2 linked regions of the Desulfatitalea tepidiphila genome follow. The protein of the gene in region 2 interacts with the protein of the main gene of each other region in a pairwise test. Links are inferred from orthologs where the notes say so. Each region holds a gene or a part of one and is shown on either strand. Other genes may lie near its edges.

Region 1 (10,603 bases), on a different replicon or contig from region 2:
CGGAAGAATTCATCAACCCGATCAATCCCTCGATCAAGTCGTCGACATAACAGAATGAGCGGGTCTGTTGCCCCTGACCGAAAACGGTGATCGGCTCGTTTTTAAGGGCCTGCACGATGAAGTTGGAAACCACCCGGCCGTCGTTGGGGTGCATGCGGGGACCATAGGTGTTGAAGATGCGTGCCACTTTGATTTTCAAGCGATGCTGCCGGTAATAGTCGAAGAAAAGAGTCTCGGCGCAGCGTTTGCCCTCATCGTAGCATGAACGGATGCCAATGGGATTGACCCGGCCCCAATAGGATTCCGGCTGGGGATGTACCTCCGGATCCCCGTAGACCTCGCTGGTGGAGGCCTGGAGAATCCTGGCCCTCACCCGCTTGGCCAAGCCGAGCATGTTGATGGCGCCGTGGACACTCGTTTTGGTCGTCTGCACCGGGTCGAACTGGTAGTGGATGGGTGAGGCCGGGCAGGCCATGTTGTATATTTCGTCCACTTCGAGGTAGAGTGGAAAAGTCACATCATGCCGGATGAATTCGAAATCGGGATGATTCAGCAAATGGCGGATGTTGCGTTTGGTGCCCGTGAAGCAGTTGTCCACACACAATACATCATGGCCCTGTTCAAGCAGCCGTTCGCACAGGTGGGACCCGAGAAATCCACAACCCCCGGTGACCATGATCCGTTTGGACAGATGCATCTGCTTCCCCTTTTCTGCTTGAGGTATCATTATTTCGGTCCGATTGCCTTGTAACCGATTTTCACCCTGAAGTCCATGTCCCCCGGCGGTGTTTGGTGCTTGTGTATATTTTAGAATAAAATGCAGAATACTTGGATGTATCGCTTGGTGGTTGCACTTTTGATAGAAGTATGGAAAATAACGCTTCCATCAACCCACGAGAAGGAGGGACCATGGCCATCGATCAACATTTACTGGAACTCCTGGTTTGCCCGCAGTGCAAGGGGGATATCCGTTTGAATGCCAAAGGGGACGGACTGATTTGCGATGCATGCAAGTTGGTTTACGAAATCAGGGATGATATTCCGATCATGCTTATCGAAGAAGCCAAACCATTGTCCGAAACCGCTTCATGACATGCATTGCCTGATGGGTCTCTCTGGCCCCGACCGCTTGTTGTACTTTAAAAGCCTTTTTCAGCGGGAGGCAATGTTGCCATGAGTCTGCCGCAGCCGCCTCAACCGGCCAAACTGATCGTCGGCCTGCTTTTGAAAGAGCAGTCCCTGGTGCCGGAGCTGGCCGAGGCACTAGAGACTGAATTTGGCGCCATAGACATGGTGAGTCCTTGGTTTACTTTCGATTATACCAAATATTATGCATCGGAGATGGGGCAACCCTTGCACCGCCGCATGCTCGTCTTCGAGGAATTGATGCAACAGCATGCGTTGGCCCAAATCAAGCTGACGACCAACCGCATAGAAAACCAGTACGCGCGTGACGGTAAACGACAGGTCAATCTCGATCCCGGGTATCTGCTGTATGAGCGATTCGTCCTGGCTACCGGTAAAAACTACACGCATCGCATATATATAGGTGAAAATATTTATGCCGATCTGACCCTGATCTATCAACAGGGCCAATACCGTGCGTTGTCCTGGACCTATCCGGATTATGCGGATGACCAGATGCGCCGGTTTCTTCTGAAGGTCCGTCAAAAATACGGAGCCGATTTGAACCGCAACGGGGCGGGATTGCAGCTCGGATCATAAAACCCCGACCTGTCTCGATCCTTAATACTAATCAAACGAGAGCGAGATCCAATGCTCAAAAGCATGACCGCATATGCCGGTGCCGAAAAATCCGAGGGAGAATTGACCGCCAATGTCGAAATGCGTTCCTACAACAGCCGCCATCTGGATCTGGCCGTTCGAATGCCGCACGGCTATGCGGCATTAGAAGAAAAGGTCAAGGGCAAGATTGCCACCGCGTTGGTTCGCGGCCGCGTCGAAGTGCGCATCTGGGTCAAGGATACCTCCGAGCAGGCGTGTGCATTCGAAGTGGACAGCGCAAAAGCCAGGGCCTTTCATGCGGCCGTAACACGCCTGAAAACCGAATTGAATCTGGCCGGAGAGTTGTCGCTGGATCGTCTCATCGATGTCAGCGGGATCATCCAACCGGTGGAAGATTGCACCGCCACCGATGCTGCCTGGCCGCTGATCGAGGCCGCCTTGTCGGAAGCTTTGGCCTCCCTGGATCAGATGCGGCTGCAGGAGGGCAATCACATCGGGGAGGATTTCGCGCAGCGTCTGGAGCTGATTGAAACACACTTGGACGCGATCGAAAAAGAGTCAGCCGGGCTGCCGGCTCTTTATCGTGATAAATTGACATCCCGCATCGAATCCCTGACCCAGGGGGTGGTCGAACTGGATCCGGTTCGCATCGTCCAGGAGGTGGCCGTAATGGCGGACCGCAGTGACATCTCCGAGGAGATCGTCCGGGCGCGCAGTCATATGCTGCAGTTCCGGGCCCTGGTGAAGGGGCCAGAGCCGGCCGGCCGGCAACTCAATTTTCTGTTGCAGGAATTCAATCGGGAATTTAATACCATGGGATCCAAAATCGGACAGGCCGACTTGGCCCATTCCATAGTGGCTGTCAAAGCGGAGATCGAAAAACTGCGCGAACAGGTGCAAAATATCGAATAAGCCTCGGACGAGAGGGAAAAAGAGGGGCGGATGGAAAAAAACCTGCTCAATATCGGATTCGGCAACACCGTAGTGGCCGAGAGGGTGGTGGCCATCGTTTCACCCAACTCATCACCCATGAAACGGCTCAAGGACGAGGCCCGGGATGACCATCACTTGATCGATGCCACACATGGCCGGCGCACCCGTTCGATCATCATCATGGACAGCAACCATATCGTGCTGTCGGCCATCCAGGCCGAGACCATTTCCCAGCGTTATGAAATGCTCAAAGAGGCCGAAGAGTAAGTGACCATGCACACATGGACCGACACAGATTCCCACGCCCGGACCAACCGCTCAGGAAAACTCTTCATCGTCTCGGCCCCTTCCGGCGCAGGCAAGACGACGTTGTGCGGCATGGTCAGGCGCCATTTTAAAGACCTGGCGTATTCCATATCCTCCACAACGCGCACACCAAGACCAGGCGAGCGTAATGGGATCGACTATTTCTTCGTGAGCCGGGAAGTATTTGAAGATGGGATCGCACAGGGCCGTTGGGCGGAGTGGGCCGAGGTGCACGGCAATCTATACGGCACATCGGCCCAATGGATCTCACAAGCCTTGTCTGAGGGCAGGGATATTCTCCTGGATATTGACGTCCAGGGGGCCCGCCGGCTGCTCACCCATTTCCCGGATGCGGTTACTATCTTCATTTGTCCCCCCTCCATGGCCGACTTGGAACAGCGTTTGAGGCAACGGGGCGATGACGACGAAGCCACCATCGCCCTCCGGCTGCGTAACGCCCAAGCCGAAATGGATCAGAAGGACATGTATCGACACGTCCTGGTCAATGATGATTTGGACCAGGCCAAATCCGAACTCATTGCATTAATTGACAGCTACCGATCCCCAGCTTGAAAAATCAGTTCATTCACTTACGTTATATCGTAATACAGGGATCGGATGACAGGCGAATGGTTCATATTCAATGGATGTGCTTTATGGATACCATCCGGTCCTGGAGGCGCTGCGGGCGCGACGGCGCCGGATCGGCAAGGTATGTCTCGGGAAGGGCAAAGGTGCCCCGCGGAGGCAGGCCATAGCCGATGCGGCTGGTCAAGCGGGGGCCGCAGTCGAATGGATCGCCGCCCAGCAGATCACGGCCATCGTGGGGCACCCGCGCCACCAGGACGTTTGTGCCCAGGCGTCGCCCTATCCGGTGGTCACACTCGAAGCTCTTATGGACGAAATCACCAAGTCGAGCCGCCCCCCATGGCTGCTGCTGCTCGATCAGGTGGTCGATCCGCAGAACCTGGGTGCCATGGCAAGGACAGCCCACTGTGCGGGCATGCAGGGGATCGTCATACCCAAGGATCGTTCGGCGCCGCCATCGGCTGCGGCCAGTAAGGCCTCGGCCGGTGCACTGGAGCACATGCGCATTGCGTATGTGACCAATCTGGTGGATGCCATAGTAAGATTGAAAGAAAAGGGCATGTGGGTGGCCGGTGCGGATCGAGATGGTGAACAGTCCATTTTCGAGGCCGATCTGGCGGGACCTTTGGCCATCGTCATTGGTGGTGAAGAAAAAGGATTGCGTCCCCTGGTCCGGAAACACTGTGATTTCATCGTCTCCATTCCGCAGACCGGTCCGGTCGGTTCCCTGAATGCTTCGGCGGCGGCGGCCGTTATCGTCTACGAATCCTTTCGGCAGCGCCTCGTCGCATCGCGGCATGGCGACTGAGCGCTCGTTTAGCCACAAGATTCCAACGAGTGACCGGCCACAAATAGGCAAATTTGGTTGAGATCAAGGCGTGCGAAAAATTTTACCGCAGGCATATAGTTGATATTCCGAGGATAAAATTTTGAGTAGAACGCAGATATCGGGCAAATTGGCCATTTGTGGATGGGCACTGACGAGTGCCCGTTCAGATATCGGGCCGATTGGCCATTTGTCGATGGGTTCTCACTATACCAACTGCAGCGCGACAGAGGAGGTCGACGATCAATATGGAAAACAGGCAACCTCAGAAAATTAAACTGAAGGCAGACGGTGCACTCGATGTTCCCGAGACCCCGATCATTCCCTTTATCGAAGGCGACGGCATCGGACGCGACATCTGGCCCGCTACCCGGCTCGTCCTGGACAAAGCCATCGAGGCGGCTTACGGGGGCCGGCGCAGAATCGAGTGGCATGAATTGCTCGTGGGAGAGAAGGGTTTTCATGAAACCGGCGAATGGCTGTCGGAGGAGGCTTTGGCGGCGATTCAGGACCATGTCGTTGCCATCAAGGGACCGATGACGACGCCCATCGGCACCGGGATCCGCAGCTTGAACGTGGCCATTCGGCAAAAGCTGGATCTCTATGCCTGCGTGCGTCCGGTCCGTTATATCCATCCGGTGCCGAGTCCGATGAAATCACCGGAAAAGATCGACATGGTCGTGTTCCGGGAGAACACCGAGGATCTGTATGCCGGCATCGAATGGCAGGCGGGCAGCGATGAGGCGCGCAAGGTCATCGACTTTTTGAATACCCAGATGGGAACGGAACTCTCGGGCATGACCGGCATCGGGATCAAACCGATCAGCGAAAAGAACACCAAAAGGCTGGTGGCCATGGCGATTGCCTATGCCGTCGAACAGGGGCGTAGCAGCGTGACCCTGATGCACAAAGGCAACATCATGAAATTCACCGAGGGCGCTTTCAGCCGCTGGGGCTACGAAGTCGCCAGGGAACGGTTCGCCGAGCAGACGCTTACCGAGGCGGATCTCTACGACCAGCATGGCGGACGACGCCCGGAAGGCAAGGTGGTCATAAAGGACCGCATTGCCGATATGCTGTTCCAGCAAGTGCTGCTGCGGCCCGACGAGTTCGACGTCATCGCCACCCCCAATCTCAACGGGGATTATATTTCCGACGCGCTCGCGGCCCAGGTCGGTGGGCTCGGTATGGCGCCGGGCGCCAACATTGGCGATACGTGTGCGGTGTTCGAGGCCACCCACGGCACGGCCCCCAAGTATGCCGGCCTGGACAAGGTCAATCCGAGCTCCCTGATCCTGTCGGGCGCGATGATGCTCGATCACATGGGCTGGAAGGAGTCTGCTGACAAGGTCAGGAGGGCATTGCAGGCCACTGTAAAAGACGGGATCGTGACATACGATTTGGCGCGACAGATCCAGGGGGCCAAGGAGGTCAAGTGCTCGGCGTTTGCAAAGGCGATCACCGAACATCTATAGGGCATGTGGACCTCGATTCGAGGTTCTCATCGCCCGACGGCGGGTTTTCGCCGCTTTGCAAAGGTCTTGGCCAAGTGTGCCGCAACCTGATCCTCACCTTGGGCCAAGCGCTCTTTCCGGCGACCTGCTATGGGTGCGGCCAACTGTTTGGTTTGCCTCGCCCGGCATCCGGGAATCTCCTGGCGAACCCCGGCGACACCGCTCGTTACCATCCGAGCGACGAAGTGTTGCGCGGCTTCTTGTGCAAGTCCTGTTTGTCCCGCTACGAGGCGGCGATTTCGCCGCTTTGCTCGCGATGCGGGTTGCCCTTTGCGTCGTCTCAGGCTGTCGACCATGTCTGTGCAGAGTGCCAGGTTCGACCACCTGCCTACATCATGGCGCGGGCCAGCGGTGTGTATAATGACGTATTGAAAACCATGATCCATCATTTCAAATATGGCGGTCGCGAACACTTGGCCAGACCCCTGGGGCGGATGATGTGGCGAACCTTACGTGAAAACTGGCAGCCCGATCAGATTGACCGGGTCGTCCCCGTGCCCCTGCACACCAGCCGTTTGCGATACAGGGGATTCAATCAGGCGTACGCCTTGGTTCGCGAATGGCCCAGGTTGGCCGCCCATGGCGATTGGCGCCTTTCCGGCGATTGGTTGGCCCCTGACCTATTGGAACGCCGTCGCCCCACCCAGCACCAGACCGGTTTGGACAAGGGACAGCGATTGGACAATCTTTCCGATGCGTTCGGACTGGCCAAAGGGCATGCCATCCGTGGCCTAAAAGTCTTGCTGGCGGATGATGTCATGACGACCGGTGCCACCGTGGAAGCATGCAGCCGAGCGCTGCTAGACGCCGGCGCGCGGGAGGTGCATGTGCTTGCCGCGGCCCGGGCGGTACGATAGGCGGACGCGATGCGCTGGGTCCAACGCCATGGCTTGAGATATCTGCAATTCGCGCAACTGGACGCGATTCCGGGATTGTGGCACGGCATCTTCACGCGCTTCTGCATGGATGGACGGGAAGGTTCGCCCTCTGCTTTCAATATCGGGTTGAACGTCGGCGATTCGGATGCGAGGGTCCATCGTAATCGGTATCGCATGTTGGATGTTTCGGGATGCCGAACCGCCGTTTTTGCACGGCAAGTCCACGGTCATCAGGTGGCCCTCTGGCAATGCCCCGCGGCGGACCATCCGAAGGGGCAGGGGCGTGATGTGGTTTACCTGGAAGGCGATGCCCTGGTGACCGACCAGCCTGGGGTGGCGCTGGTCATTCAGACCGCTGATTGCCAAAGCGTGCTGTTGGCCGATCCGGAACGGGGCGTGATCGCCAATGTACACGCCGGATGGCGGGGGAGTATCGCCGACATCGTGGGGCGCACCGTTGGCACCATGGTTTCGCAATTCGGTTGTCTGCCCGAGAACATTGCGGTTGGCGTCGGTCCTTCGCTGGGGCCTTGTTGCGCCGAGTTCATCAACTACCGTGACGAGATCCCGCCTGTTTACTGGCGCTATAGAGGGGCGGGCGATCGTTTCGACTTCTGGCGTTTGAGCATCGATCAGTTGGTCAGCGCAGGCGTACCGGATCATCAGATTGCGTTGTCGAACATCTGCACGCGATGCAATACATCCACCTTTTTCTCGCATCGGGGGGAGGCGGGCAGGGCCGGCCGGTTTGCATCGGTGATCCTGATGGAGAGTCGATTGAGAGAATCCAACACAAGGGAACTCAAATGATCCAGCAGCAAGCAACCGTATTATGGAATCAGCCTGTGGGCCCCGGATGTTACCGGATGGGTTTGGCGTGCACCGGCGGATACGAGGCGGCCGTGCCGGGCCAATTTGTCATGCTCCAGGTCGAACCGGGATTGGCCCCGTTATTGAGACGCCCCTTTTCGATCTTTGCGCTCATCGGCGACAGGGATCGTCCCAAGGGCATCGAATTGCTATACAAGGCGGTCGGGAAAGGCACCCTCAAGATGGCCCGGATAGAACCTGGCCAGCGCGTCGATCTCCTAGGTCCACTTGGGCGGGGGTTCAGGGTGAACGTCGGTGAGTCATCGCAGATATACCTGGTCGCCGGCGGCATGGGGGTGGCACCGATTCATTTCCTGGCAACCCATCTCAAACAGTCAGGAGTCGATACAACCGGGTACAGACTTTTTCTTGGCGGCCGGTCGCGAGCCGATGTGTTGTGTCGAGATGAATTCGTCGCCATGGGAATGCCGGTGACGGTGACCACCGACGATGGCAGCAGTGGGGAACAGTGCTTGATCACCGATCCATTGGAGGAAGCCGTGCGACGCAAAGCGCCGGATATGATTTTCGCCTGCGGACCTCACGGGATGTTGCACTGCCTTGCCGGCATGGCCAAGCGTTATCATGTGGCCTGCCAGCTCTCCATGGAAACGATGATGGCCTGCGGGATGGGGGCTTGTCTTGGATGCGCGGTGCCGATGGCCGAGAGCGGGCAAGGGTACCGCCACGTGTGTGTCGACGGACCGGTCTTCGATGTGGGCGAAGTGAAATGGTAGGCCGCCTTCTAAGGGCTCATTTTAGCAATGACCCCTTTCATGTGAAAAGAAAATCGCGCGTTGGGAGGGCGCCCATAGGCAATTATGCATTGACTTGGACCGTCGGCTGTGTTAGGTGCTCGATCTTTAGATGCGCTGTGAAAACAGCTTCCCAACACCGCTCTTTCGTATGAAAAAAGAAACGCGGCGCTACATACAAGAGCTTGCTTATTTCAGCACCATCGGGCTTTCTGTAGCGTTATCCATTTTCATCGGTCTGGCCATTGGCGTCTATCTTGATCGGCGTTGGGACACATCACCATGGCTGACCCTCATTTTTATCGGACTCGGGATCGCGGCAGGCTATAAGAATCTTGGCCTTGCCATAAAGAAGAGCCGCAAATTGTAAATGTGACCCTGGCGAGGGAGCACCTTGGAAATTCAGCAGCGGATCATCCGATTCATCAGACGGACAAACTGGATCCTGTTTGCCGTTGCCAGCCTGGCTGGCATCTTGCTTGCGCCGGCGCAATTTGCGTGGGGGATCATTGCAGGCGGTGCCATTGTCACCATTAACTTCCACCTGCTGGCCAGAACCTTGAAAAGTGCGTTGACCCCGCCACACCTTTCGTCACACAATGTTATCCTTGCCAAATACTATGTCCGCTTCATCATCAGCGGCATTATCATTTTTATCCTCATCCGACAGCATTGGGTCAGCCCCCTGGGGCTGTTTGTTGGTTTGTCTGTCGTGGTCGCCAGTATCACCCTGGCCACGCTCATCGAAGTTAAGCGACTGATTTGCAAGGAGGCGATTTAAGGATGGAGCATCCCTATCTGTTTTTCGTGAAATTATTCGAGCTTTTCGGTGAGGGCGCCGGCCATTTCGCACACGAATACCCCTATGTCGTCTACTCGTGGGTATTGATGGCCTTCTTGATTATCGTGGGTTGGTTGGCGGGCAAGGGCGTTCAACTGATACCCGGTAAACTGCAGAATCTCCTGGAACTGGTGGTTTCGGGTATCGAAGACTTTATGGTCGAAACCATCGGAGAAGAGGGGCGTTGGCTCTTCCCGCTGGCGGCCACGGTATTTATCTACATTTTTATAGGGAACCTGATCGGTATCATTCCCGGTTTTTTCCCGCCCACCGCCAATCTGAACACAACGGCGTCGTGCGCCCTGACGGTGGTCATTTTCACCCATGTGATCGGCGTCAAATATCACGGTGCGGCCTACGTCAAACATTTCCTCGGGCCGGTATGGTGGATGTCGCCGCTGATCTTCATTATCGAGATCATCGGCCACCTGGCACGTATCCTGTCGCTCTCTTTCCGTCTCTTCGGCAATATGATGGGTCATGAAATCGTGCTGGCGATTCTCTTCGGCCTGGCCGGCGCCTTCTTCGCACCGCTGCCCATCATGGCCTTGGGCATTTTCGTGGCATTCGTCCAGGGATTCGTCTTTTTCCTGCTGTCGATTATCTACTTTCAAGGTGCCATGGAGCACGCCCATTAAGCACGGGTATCTACGAACCTATGCCTCGTAAAGGCATTGAATAAGTTTGGGTTAATGGAAGAAGCCCATTTATAACTAACACTTCACAAGGAGGTAGTTGAACACATGGAAGCTCAAGCATTGCAATTCTTTATCGCTTGCGTCACCGCCGCTGGTTTCGGTATCGCCATCGCCGCTTTCGGTTGTGGCATCGCTCAGGGCCTTGGCCTGAAATCCGCCGTTGAGGGCATCGCCCGCAACCCCGAGTCTTCAGGTAAAGTGACCGTTACCCTGCTGATCGGTCTGGCCATGATCGAGTCTCTGTGTATTTACTCGCTGGTCGTCGCCCTGATTCTGATCTACGCACATCCCCAGGCCGGGGCCATTGCAAAGATTTTCGGCGCCTAATTCGACACACGTTCCATACGCACAAGATCCAAAAAAAGGGGCATCCTCTGAAGCTATGAAGGGGGATGCCCCTTTTTCATTTTCAGGACGTGTTTCAGGAAGTGGCCCGTATGTGAACCATTCAGCATGGCGATCTCTTCCGGAGTTCCTGTACCCAGGACATAGCCGCCACCTTCGCCGCCCTCCGGTCCCAAATCGATAATGTGGTCCGCCGATTTGATCACATCCAGATTGTGTTCGATCACGACAACGGTGTTGCCGTTGCCTACGAACCGGTTGAGCACCACCAGCAGCTTGTTGATGTCGTCCATGTGCAATCCG
Region 2 (10,570 bases):
GCTTGACGGTAAAAGAGCGGATACATGGGAGCGATATATTGGTCGAGGACCACTTTGCCGATGTCATGCAGCAATCCGGCGGTATACGCCTTTTGGGGCGTTACCTTTTGGGTCTTTTTGGCCAGCGCCTCGGCCACCTGGGCACAACCGACCGCGTGATGGTAGAGGCCGCCCTTGCACAATGAATACCCCATGGACGATTGTTCGAAAAAGCTTTGAACTGCAGCCGACAGGATCAATTTGACCAACTGGTCCTGGCCCAGAAAGACCAACGCGTGGTCGAGAGACTCGATGTTCTTCTTTTTGGTGAACAGGGCCGAATTGGCCAGGCCGAGGGTTCGCGCCGTGATGACCTGATCCTTGCGAATCTCTTCGGCGATCTGTTCGATACCCTGGGTGCCCTCGTCGATCATGCGCAGCACCTTCAGGGCCACCTGTGGAATCGGCTGCAAATGTTCGGCCGCCGCCTTGATTTCGGCCACGGTGGGTACATGAACCTTTTCATCCCATACCAATTTGGCCTGGCCCGCCGGCTCGATGGTGCAATTGCCGTTGGCCATGTCCAGACTCATGCAACAGGTGAAAAAGCCGCCGGTTTCCGATCGCAGGATGTCGATCTTCAGCTTTTCCACGATGTCGCGGGTTTTTTCCGCGGTGCGGCCGCCGATATCCAGGGCGAGGTCCTGATCGCTCAGCGGCCCCACCAGTGCGCCACCGGCGATAGTGGCAATTATGGCTTCCCTTTTGGCGCCCATTTTCAGGACTGCGTCGACGAGCATCGGAACGCCGGTGGAGGCATATTTTTCAGGTTGGGCCATACTTGACACAGATACCGGTTCGGGCAGCAGCAAGTGAATCATGCCTCCGATGCCGGTCTCTTTGCAGTAGAGTGCAAGACCGACACAGGTGCCCAGATAGGCCTGCAGGAGCAACGGCTTCGATGCACTGGTGTAAAAGCTCCCCGCAGCTACATGGTATCGCTGTGACGTTGTCATCGATGGGTTCAACCTTCAAGGATTCAAGACCGCCACATGGGGTGACGGTCATGGCTGGATGGACACTCAATATAAAAATGCTTTGAAGTTCAACCGTTAAATTGCTAATTATCACAATTTCGATTGAATATTCAATTTTTTTTAGCCGTTGCGCAGGGTTGCCGGCCTTGCCGACCGGCCCGGCCGCCATCGGTGGGCGTTTCAAATCGACCGTGATCGACTTTTCGTCTTCCCTGATGTACGGGGCCCGGATCCGAAAAGGGCATTGAACGGCAGAAAGATGCTTGGTCGATGAAAAAAGGTAAGGAACGTATCGTATTTCCCCTGGATGTGCCCACGGCCGCCGATGCCAAAAAACTGGTGTCGCGATTGCGTGGACACGTGGGCATGTTCAAGGTCGGATTGGAGTTGTTCATCAGCAGTGGCCCGGCCCTGGTCGATTGGTTGACGAACCGTGCGGGTGTCGCTGTTTTTCTGGATTTGAAGCTGCACGATATTCCCACCACGGTGGAACGCGCCATGGCGCGCATCGCCGCGATGGGTGTGGAGTTGGCCACGGTGCACTGTGGCGAAAGTCTCTCCATGCTCGAGGCGGCCGTGCGGGGAAGCCGGGGCAAAGTGGACGTGTTGGGCGTGACGCTATTGACCAGCGTCTCTTCCGAGGATTTACGTGGGGCCGGGTATCGCGGGGAGTTGGCCGATGACAGTCGGCGAATGGTGATGTTCAAGGCCGAGATGGCCAGAGCCGCCGGTTGCGCCGGTGTGGTGTGTTCCGGCCTTGAAGCCGCCGAGATCAAATCCCGGCTCGGCGAAGGCTTTCTGGCGGTGACGCCCGGGATTCGGCCGGATTGGGGATCGGGTGCCGCGGACGATCAACGGCGTGTGGTGACCCCGGCCATGGCCGTCGCCCGGGGGGCCGATTATATCGTCGTGGGGCGTCCCATCAGGGATGCGGACGATCCGGTGGCAGCGGCTCAACGCATTGGCGAGGAGATCGATGCCACGCTGGCCGCGATGGCGGACAAGCGCCTATAGCGCCCATCCACAAATGGCCAACTTACCCGATATCCGAGTTGCGCGGAAAATCTAATCCAGGGAGACTGTCATGGGAGTGTCACGTAGCGCCACACCCCCAGTCCGGCAATGACCAGACCCACCAGCAAGACCAGTAACAATTGATCGGGACTGAATCGGGGCACCTTCATTGGACGGCCGAGCGTTTGCGGTTTTTGGTCAAATCGTTCCTTATAAGTCGTTTCCGGACGCCACCGTCACACCTGCGTCTCTTCATCATCGAGGCCGAAGGCGGTGTGCAGCACGCGCACGGCCAGTTCCGTGTATTTCTCTTCGATCACGCAGGAGATGCGGATTTCTGAGGTGCTGATCATCAGGATGTTGATGTTCTCCCGGGCCAGGGTGTTGAACATCACCGAGGCGACGCCGGAATGGTTTTTCATGCCGACTCCGATGGCCGAGACCATGGCGATGTCGGTATCGCCCATCACCTCTTCGGCGCCGATCTCCCCGGCCACTTTCTGGGTAATCTGCATCGTGCGCTTGAAATCCACCTTGGGCACCGTGAAGGTCATGTCGGTTTTTCCGCCCTGGCGGGTGTTCTGTATGATCATGTCCACGACGATGCCTTCCTCGGATATGGGGGAGAAGATTTTCGCCGCGATCCCAGGCTGATCAGGGACCTTGGTGATGGTTATGCGGGCCTGATTCTTGTCGTGCGACACAGCGGACACCAACAACTGCTCCATGCCCGAATCTTCATTGACCACCATGGTACCTTCCTCCTCACTGAAAGATGAACGAACATGCACGGGAATATCATATTTTTTGGCAAATCCCACTGAACGGATCTGCAGTACTTTTGCCCCCAGGCTGGCCATGTTGAGCATTTCGTCATAGGAGATCGATTTGAGCTTGCGCGCTTTAGGGCAGATGTTGGGATCGGCGGTGTAGATGCCGTCCACATCGGTATAAATTTCGCAAACGTCCGCCTTGACGGCTGCGGCAATGGCAACGGCCGAAGTGTCCGAGCCGCCTCGGCCGAGGGTCGTGATGTTACCCTTGATGTCATACCCCTGAAAACCGGCCACCACCACGATCGTGTGTCTATCGATCAGTTTGCGTAATGGCTTGGCACCGATCTCTATGATGCGTGCGTTACCGTAAGCGGAGTCGGTGACCACATCGGCCTGGTGACCCAACATGGATTGCGCCTGGTACCCTTTGGCCCTGAGCATCATGGCCAGAAGGGCCGCCGTGGTCTGTTCCCCGGTAGCCAGCAGGACATCCATCTCCCGCTTGTCCGGTTCCTCGACGGCTTGATGGGCCAGGGCGATCAAGCCGTCGGTGACGCCGGCCATGGCCGACAGGATGACGATCACGTCGTTGCCCTGGTCGTAGGTCCTGGCAACCCGACGTGCCACATTGCTGATCCGCTCGATGTTGGCCACCGAGGTGCCGCCGTATTTCTGAACGACTAACGCCATACGCTTTCCTTTTAGACGTTGTATTGATGGGGGGTTACACCGAAACGCCGGTGTCCTGAGACCGGTCGGGCTCCAATTTTCGAGCGTCTCCCTTATCAAATTGTCGGTTTCAAGTCCATATCCAATTAGGCGGATCCGGCGGGTTTCGTCGTCCCGGGTCAGCAATTCGATCTTCAGCGAGATGTCGGGCCATTCGCTTTCATCCAGTCGCTCTTCCCATTCCACGGCCAGGACGCTCGGTGTATCGAACAGCTCGCCGAGACCCAGGGATTCGGCGTCCACCCCGGCTTCGAGGCGGTACAGATCGGCGTGGTAGAACCGCATGCGTCCGGGGTATTCGTTGATCAGCGTGTAGGTCGGGCTGGTAATGTCGTATCCCTCGGGCACGGCCAGTCCACGCGCCAGCCCCTGGACGAGGCAGGTCTTGCCACTGCCCAGGTCGCCGTTGAGTCGGATGGTCAGGCCATGTCGAATCCGCTGACCCAGAGCGCAACCGAAATCCCGGGTCTCTTCCGGTGAATGGGTGACGATGTCCCATTTCATGGCGGCAGGCGCCTTACAACCAGGGGCCGTTGACGATGGGCGGCATGGGATCGTCGAGGGCAGTTTGGATGGCCCGGGGCAGGGCGTTCATGACATCCGTGGCCAGGAACCCCTGCCGGGCATCGGCGGCCAGCAAATCGGCCGCCAACCCGTGAAGATAAACCGCGGAGATGGCGGCGTCCAGGGGAGCGCACCCCTGGGACAGCAGTCCGGCGGCGGCGCCCGTGAGGACGTCTCCCATGCCGCCGCTGGCCATACCCGGGTTGCCCGTGGGGTTGATCCACACCACGCCGTCGGGATCGGCGATAACGGTACGGGCGCCTTTTAAAACGACATGGATGCGGCATTGCACGGCCAGATCGCGTGCGGCACCGATGCGGTCCGCTTGAACCCGGGCCGGTGTGGTTCCGATCAACCGTGCCATTTCACCCGGGTGGGGCGTGAGGATGGTCGCTGCGTCACGTTCTTTTAATAGTTCCAGGTGGCCCACCAGATGGTTGAGGCCGTCGGCATCGACGACCATGGGAAGGGGCACGTGCCGCACCATGCGATGGACCAGAGCCCGGGTTTCGGGGTCGGTTCCGAGGCCGGGGCCGATGGCGATGGAACGCATGTTTTTTGATATGTCCACAATGGCGTCGAAGGCCGCTTCGGTCAGGGCGCCGCCACTGTTGTCGGGCAGCGGCAGGGTCATGGCCTCGATCACCATGGTCTCCAAGAGCGGGTTGAGCCGTTGGGGTATTCCCAGAGTGACCAGCCCGGCGCCGGCCCGCAGGGCGGAAGTGGCGGCCATGGCCGCCGCGCCGGTCTTGCCCGGGGAGGCGGCGACGACCAATGCATGGCCGGTGTCGCCCTTGTGACAGTCGGGTCGACGCCGGGGAAGGATCGTTTGAACGAGATCGCCCGTCACCAGATGATGGCGCGGGGTGCTTCTGTCGGCGACTTTCTTCGGGATACCGATATCGATGATGTCCACCACGCCGCAGGCGCTCTGTCCGGCTTGGATGACGTGGCCGATTTTGGCAAAGCCGAAGGTGGCCGTGGCCGCGGCACGAATGCAGATACCGCAGGGCTGGCCGGTGTCGGCGTGAAGACCCGATGGCACGTCCACCGCGAACACGGGGCGGTTCAGGCTGTTGATGAAGTCGATCACCGAACGGAAATAATCCCGCACTTCGGCGTTCAGGCCGGTGCCGAAGATCGCGTCGATCCAGTAATGGATGTGGCGCATGCGACGCTGATGAGCGGCCAAGGCGGCGTCATCCGGCATCTCGATGACGGGAACCCCTAGATCCTGCAGCAACGCGAGGTTGGTTTGGGCATCGCCGCCGACGCGGTCACGCGAGGCCAGCAAAAACACCTCTACCTCGATGTCTCGCTGGGCGAGATGACGCGCCATGACGAAGCCGTCACCGCCATTGTTGCCCCTTCCAGCCACGACCCCGACCCGGCCCCTGGCACGGTAGATCCGTTCGAGAAAACAGCGGGTGGCGCCACGGCCGGCGCTTTCCATCAACAATCGGCCGGGAATGCCGATCTCATCGATGGTCAGGCGATCCATGGTTTGCATCTCAGCCGCTGTTAAAATTCGCATGGGAGCCCTCCTGCGCCTTTTGTCATAATGAACGAATTAACGCCACCATATCCCGCACCGCCCTTTCCATGCCCACCAGAACGGCTTTGGCGATGATGCTGCGGCCCAGGCTGAATTCATCGATTTCGGACAATCCGGAAAAGAGCTTGATCAGACGGTAATCGAGCCCGCCGCCCACGGCGATGTGAAGCCTCAGACGATGGGCCATTTTGACTGCATCGACGATTTTGTCCCACTCCTGGCCTTGGGAGGCCGGAGATTTACTCGCACCAAGTCGGCCGCTGAAGATCTGCACCCAGTTGGCATGCACCTGGTGTACGGCCTTGATCTGCTCCGGTGCCGGTGCGACGGTGATACCCACACTGATGCCGTTGCTCTGCAGGGTGTCGACCACCTCGAGGAGATTTTTGTCATAGGTGCGCACCGTCATGCCGTTGTCGCCTTGATCCTCCTCGTCTATCGGCGGCATGAGCACCACCCTTTCGGGCCGGACGTCCAGGGCAAAGCCCACCATCTCGGGGCTGGCCGACATATACAACACCAATCGACTGTGGATCGATTGGCGCAAGAGGCGCACATCCTTTTCCTGGACGTAACGCCTGTCCTCTCGCAAATACACGCCGATGCCATCTGCACCGCCGATATCGGCCAGGAGTGCGGCCGCCGCGGGGTCGGGGCGCGGCGATTGCATGGTTTCGCGCAAGGTGGCGATATGGTCCACCAATACTGTTAACCCGGCCATAGTATTCCCCCCTGGTAAATGCTTTCGGATTATTCAGGTGACGGCGATGCCCCGATCAGCGCCAAAAGTTCCCGGCTCTTGGCTTCCATCACCCGGGCTTCATCCTCCGAATGAATATGGTCGTAGCCGAACAGGTGCAGGATGCCGTGAATCAAAAGTTCATAGAAGCGTAGCTCCGTGTCCATGCCCGCCGCCAGGGCCTCTTCGGCGCATGTGTCCATGGATATGACGACGTCCCCCAACAGCTCTGGATGGATATTGGTATGCTCACCCTCCCGCATGGGAAAAGAGATGACATTGGTAGGACCCTGGTGTTGAAGGTACATTTCGTTGAGGCGGGCGATCTGCGCATCATCGACCAACACCAGCGACAGTTCGCCGTCAGGACAGCCCAAGGCGTTTAAGATGACCCGGGCGCTCTTTTGAACGGCTTTGATCTTTATTGGGTGCTTTTCCTGTTGGTTGTCGATCAGTACTGCCATTTTTGACCTTGCTGCTCTCCTTGGCGCCGGAATCGGCATATTCGATGCGGTGATGGTGGATGCCGTACAATATTTTATTAAAACTTTTTGCGATACTGTGCAAATCCTTGAGGGTCAGCTCGCAGTTGTCCAGCTGTCCGTCTGAAAAGACCTTGTTGATCAAGTGCTGCACCAGTCCTTGAATCCTGGCCGGGGTCGGGTTTTCCAGGGTGCGGGAAGCGGCTTCGACCACGTCGGCCAGCATGACCAGCCCGACCTCCTTGGTTTGCGGTTTGGGACCGGGATAGCGGAAGTCGTTGATCTTTACGGCGTCTTCCCCCTTGAGCTGTTTGGCCTTTTCAAAGAAATAGTGGATGAGGCTGGTGCCGTGGTGCTGCTGGATCGTATCGATGATGATCTGGCCCAGTTTCTGTTTTTGAGCGATCTCGATGCCGTCTTTGACATGAGCGATCAGAATCAGGCTCGACATGGAAGGGGCCAGCTTGTCGTGCTTGTTGCGTCCGTCGGTTTGATTCTCGATGAAGTACAGCGGCTTCTTGACCTTTCCGATGTCGTGATAGTACCCGCATACCTTGGCCAGAAGCGGATTGGCACCGATTTCGGCGGCGGCCGCTTCGACCATCGATCCCACAATGACCGAGTGATGATAGGTGCCCGGCGCCTCGATCATCAACCGCCTCAGGATGGGGCGGTCCAGGTTGGCCAGCTCGAGCAACGTGATATCCGTGGTATAGCGAAAAAGCATCTCCACCAACGGCGCGACACCCAAGGTGATGACGCTGGCGGTGATGCCGCCGACGAACGCGAACGCGCCGTCCCACAGGAGGTTAATGCCGCCGTAACTCGAATTATAGAAGCCAAAGGCAATGGCCAGCAATACATTGATCAATCCCACCTTGGTACCCGCCGATATGACGACTTTACGCTCCCGGCAGCGTTGGACCCAATAGGCGGCCATGGCATTGGGGATCACGAAGAATAGGAACACGTCGAAGCGGCCGCCAAACAACAGACTGGTGCAGACGGCCGAAACCAGCGCGAAAGGGATGGCCATTTCGAATCCGAGGACCAGGCACACCAGCATGCTGACGGCCGAAACAGGTATGGCATAGACGACCGAACTGCTTGGGATGGAGAAGATGCCGCCGAACAACTGTGCCGTCGAGAGGACGACTCCGATTTTCACCATCACCATGACGAACACCAGCATCAGGGACATGAAAAGCAGGTTTTTCGTCGTGTTGTGACGCGCATATCGAGGTTGATGAAAATAGAGCACGTACAGCACCAGGATCAGCGTGATCAGGGCGAGGGCGGCACCCAGGGCACTGGTGAAGACGTGCCGGTATTCGTGCTGGTCCTCCATGGCCCGCAATTTGAGCAGTTGGACCGCCGATACCCGTTCGCCTTCGCGCAGCAGCATTTCGCCGGCCTTGATTTTGTACATGATCGGCTTGATATCGGCCAGGGCTTTCTTTTTGCGGGCCTCGGTTTCGTTATGATTCAGGGTGATATTGGGGTAGAGCAGTTGTTGACTGACATCGACGATCAGGTTGATCACATTGTAATTGAAATTTTTGACCAGTGGCTCGGCAATGATGCGCACCATGGTTTTGGCCTGGTCCGGACCGTAATATTGTCGCAGTGAATAGACGGTCGTCTCTTTTTGGGAGACCACATCGCGCAGGAGGATGCCCTTGTCGACCTCTTTGAGCAGGATTTCCTTGTTGGCCACCACGCCGTTGTTCAAAATATCGGTGACGATGCGGATGATGGTCTCGGCAATGGGCGGCGCGAACCCCTCGCTGATCAACAACCGGAAAGCGCCCCGGCTGATGTCGATGCCGAGCAGGGTCGCGAAGGTCTCTTTTTGCACCATCATCGCATTTTCAAGGCGCTGGCTGGCGGTATCGACCGTGGGTGGCGTCGCCGGAGTCTCATCGGTGCTGTCGGCCGGTGGGGTTATGATCGTGCTCTCGAGCTCTGTAAGGGATTTGCGCATCCTGGCGAAGGCGGTGCGCACCTTTTCGGTCAGCTGGTCGGCAATCCGAGGATCGTGGTCGTAGACCGTCAAAATCTGTTCGATGATGTGTTGACGGTTGGCTTCGGTGGCGGCCCGGTCTTCGACGAAGAAGTCGCGCGATGCTTTGATGTCGCGATCAGCGATATCCCCGAGGTCATAGGATTGTCGATGAACCACAAGATTGGGTGCCAACAGGATTAAGAAAATCACAGTCACCAGGACCAGCATCAACCACTTGAGGCGTTTTTCCAGGGTGTCGGGAGAGATTTTTATGCGCTTGGGGTCGGCACTCATGGCGATGCGTCTGCCTATTTGTCCAGGATCGAATGGAGCGTTTGGTCTATCTGGCCCATCTCTGGTGGACTCATTTTCGATGGACCAGTTTGGGACCGATCGATTTTCGATGGCTCCGGTCTATCCATGGGTTGGCCGATGGGTTGGCGTTGATAGACGCCGTTTGGGGTCAGCGCTTTGCGGTCCGTCGCTGACTCGTAAGCCTGGATAATCTCTTGTACCAGCCGATGGCGTACGACATCCCGCTGGGAAAAAAAGACCATTCGGATCCCCTCGATATCGGCCAGAATATCCTTGGCTTCGATCAATCCCGATGTCTTGTGGGGAGGGAGATCGATCTGGGTGATGTCTCCGGTGATGACCGCCTTGGAGCTGAATCCGATGCGGGTGAGAAACATTTTCATCTGTTCCGAGGTGGTGTTTTGAGCCTCGTCCAGAATGATGAACGAATCGTTCAAGGTTCGCCCGCGCATGAAGGCGATGGGGGCTACCTCGATGGCGCCTTGCTGCATCAGACTGGTGACCTTCTCAAAACGCAGCATGTCGTGCAGGGCATCATACAGGGGGCGCAAGTAGGGATCGACCTTCTCGGCCAGGTCTCCGGGCAGAAAACCCAGAGCCTCGCCGGCTTCCACTGCCGGGCGGGTCAGGATGATCCGGCTCACCTGGCCCTTGGACAGCGACGCCACGGCCATGGCCATGGCCAGGTAGGTCTTGCCGGTGCCGGCCGGTCCGATGCCGAAAACGATATCGTGCTGACGGATGGCATCGATGTACTCTTTTTGGGCCCGGCTTTTGGGCGTGATGGCCAGTTTTTTGGCCGTAATGTAAACCGTGTCGAGAAAAATGTCCTTCAACCTGGCCCGATCGTCCGCACTGAGAACGCGTATCGCGTAGTCGATATCCGTGGCATAAATCGGGTAACCCGCTTTGAGCAATCCATACAGCTGGGTCATCAGGTTTTGGGCCAATCGAACGGAAATTTCCTCGCCCTGCAAATGGGCCGTGCTGCCGCGCGCCTGGATCGTTATGGAGAGCGCCTGGGCGATGCGTTGCAGATGGCCGTTGTGCTCGCCGAACAGCTGTCGCGACAGTTCTACGTCACTGAACGTGATCTTGGTTTGGTAGTCGGAAACGCTCATGGGCCGCCTTGGTTCGACTCGCTCCTTTGGTCTTGCTGACTTGAATCAGATGTCACCCTGCCATGATCGGCATGAGATAACTGTGGAGAATATAAAACTTCATTGCTGAATGCAAACAGCATTTCAATTTTTAATGAAAGCCGGGCCGGATCTAATGAATAGCATTCAGTTAGAGTCCCTGTTTTGAGCGCAAGCTACTTGACCAATGCCATGGCCTCTGTTAGCGTTTCCCTTTTCTTTAACTGCCGGCTTCG

The links.
Region 1: the proteins of DFT_RS03320 (region 2) and rlmB interact in binary tests that used the Escherichia coli proteins (3 or more experiments, as listed by UniProt). The link is inferred for Desulfatitalea tepidiphila from one-to-one orthologs.

What each region holds. Positions count from the first base shown.
Region 1 is NZ_BCAG01000003.1:981,063-991,665, forward strand. What follows is about bases 2,650-5,504. They hold rlmB (23S rRNA (guanosine(2251)-2'-O)-methyltransferase RlmB), read left to right. Parts: upstream 2,650-3,628; coding sequence 3,629-4,381; downstream 4,382-5,504. Other genes in these bases: DFT_RS08930 (YicC/YloC family endoribonuclease), read left to right, coding at 2,650-2,658; DFT_RS08935 (DUF370 domain-containing protein), read left to right, coding at 2,689-2,946; gmk (guanylate kinase), read left to right, coding at 2,953-3,558; icd (isocitrate dehydrogenase (NADP(+))), read left to right, coding at 4,648-5,504. Also shown: DFT_RS08915 (UDP-glucuronic acid decarboxylase family protein), read right to left, coding at 1-697; DFT_RS08920 (Trm112 family protein), read left to right, coding at 910-1,092; DFT_RS08925 (DUF4416 family protein), read left to right, coding at 1,174-1,725; more of DFT_RS08930, read left to right, coding at 1,777-2,649; more of icd, read left to right, coding at 5,505-5,874; DFT_RS08955 (ComF family protein), read left to right, coding at 5,835-6,770; peptidoglycan editing factor PgeF, read left to right, coding at 6,780-7,601; DFT_RS25750 (dihydroorotate dehydrogenase electron transfer subunit), read left to right, coding at 7,658-8,398; DFT_RS08970 (AtpZ/AtpI family protein), read left to right, coding at 8,529-8,786; DFT_RS08975 (ATP synthase subunit I), read left to right, coding at 8,811-9,197; atpB (F0F1 ATP synthase subunit A), read left to right, coding at 9,200-9,895; atpE (ATP synthase F0 subunit C), read left to right, coding at 10,001-10,282; excinuclease ABC subunit UvrA, read right to left, coding at 10,336-10,603. UniProt on the Escherichia coli protein: Specifically methylates the ribose of guanosine 2251 in 23S rRNA.
Region 2 is NZ_BCAG01000001.1:764,555-775,124, forward strand. Bases 3,344-6,165 are described here. They hold DFT_RS03320 (bifunctional ADP-dependent NAD(P)H-hydrate dehydratase/NAD(P)H-hydrate epimerase), read right to left. Parts: upstream 5,634-6,165; coding sequence 4,053-5,633; downstream 3,344-4,052. Other genes in these bases: DFT_RS03315 (aspartate kinase), read right to left, coding at 3,344-4,039; DFT_RS03325 (pyridoxine 5'-phosphate synthase), read right to left, coding at 5,656-6,165. In the rest of the region: DFT_RS03305 (HDOD domain-containing protein), read right to left, coding at 1-995; pyrF (orotidine-5'-phosphate decarboxylase), read left to right, coding at 1,287-2,030; more of DFT_RS03315, read right to left, coding at 2,267-3,343; more of DFT_RS03325, read right to left, coding at 6,166-6,375; rRNA maturation RNase YbeY, read right to left, coding at 6,405-6,857; DFT_RS03335 (HD family phosphohydrolase), read right to left, coding at 6,757-9,174; DFT_RS03340 (PhoH family protein), read right to left, coding at 9,189-10,316. UniProt on the Escherichia coli protein: Bifunctional enzyme that catalyzes the epimerization of the S- and R-forms of NAD(P)HX and the dehydration of the S-form of NAD(P)HX at the expense of ADP, which is converted to AMP.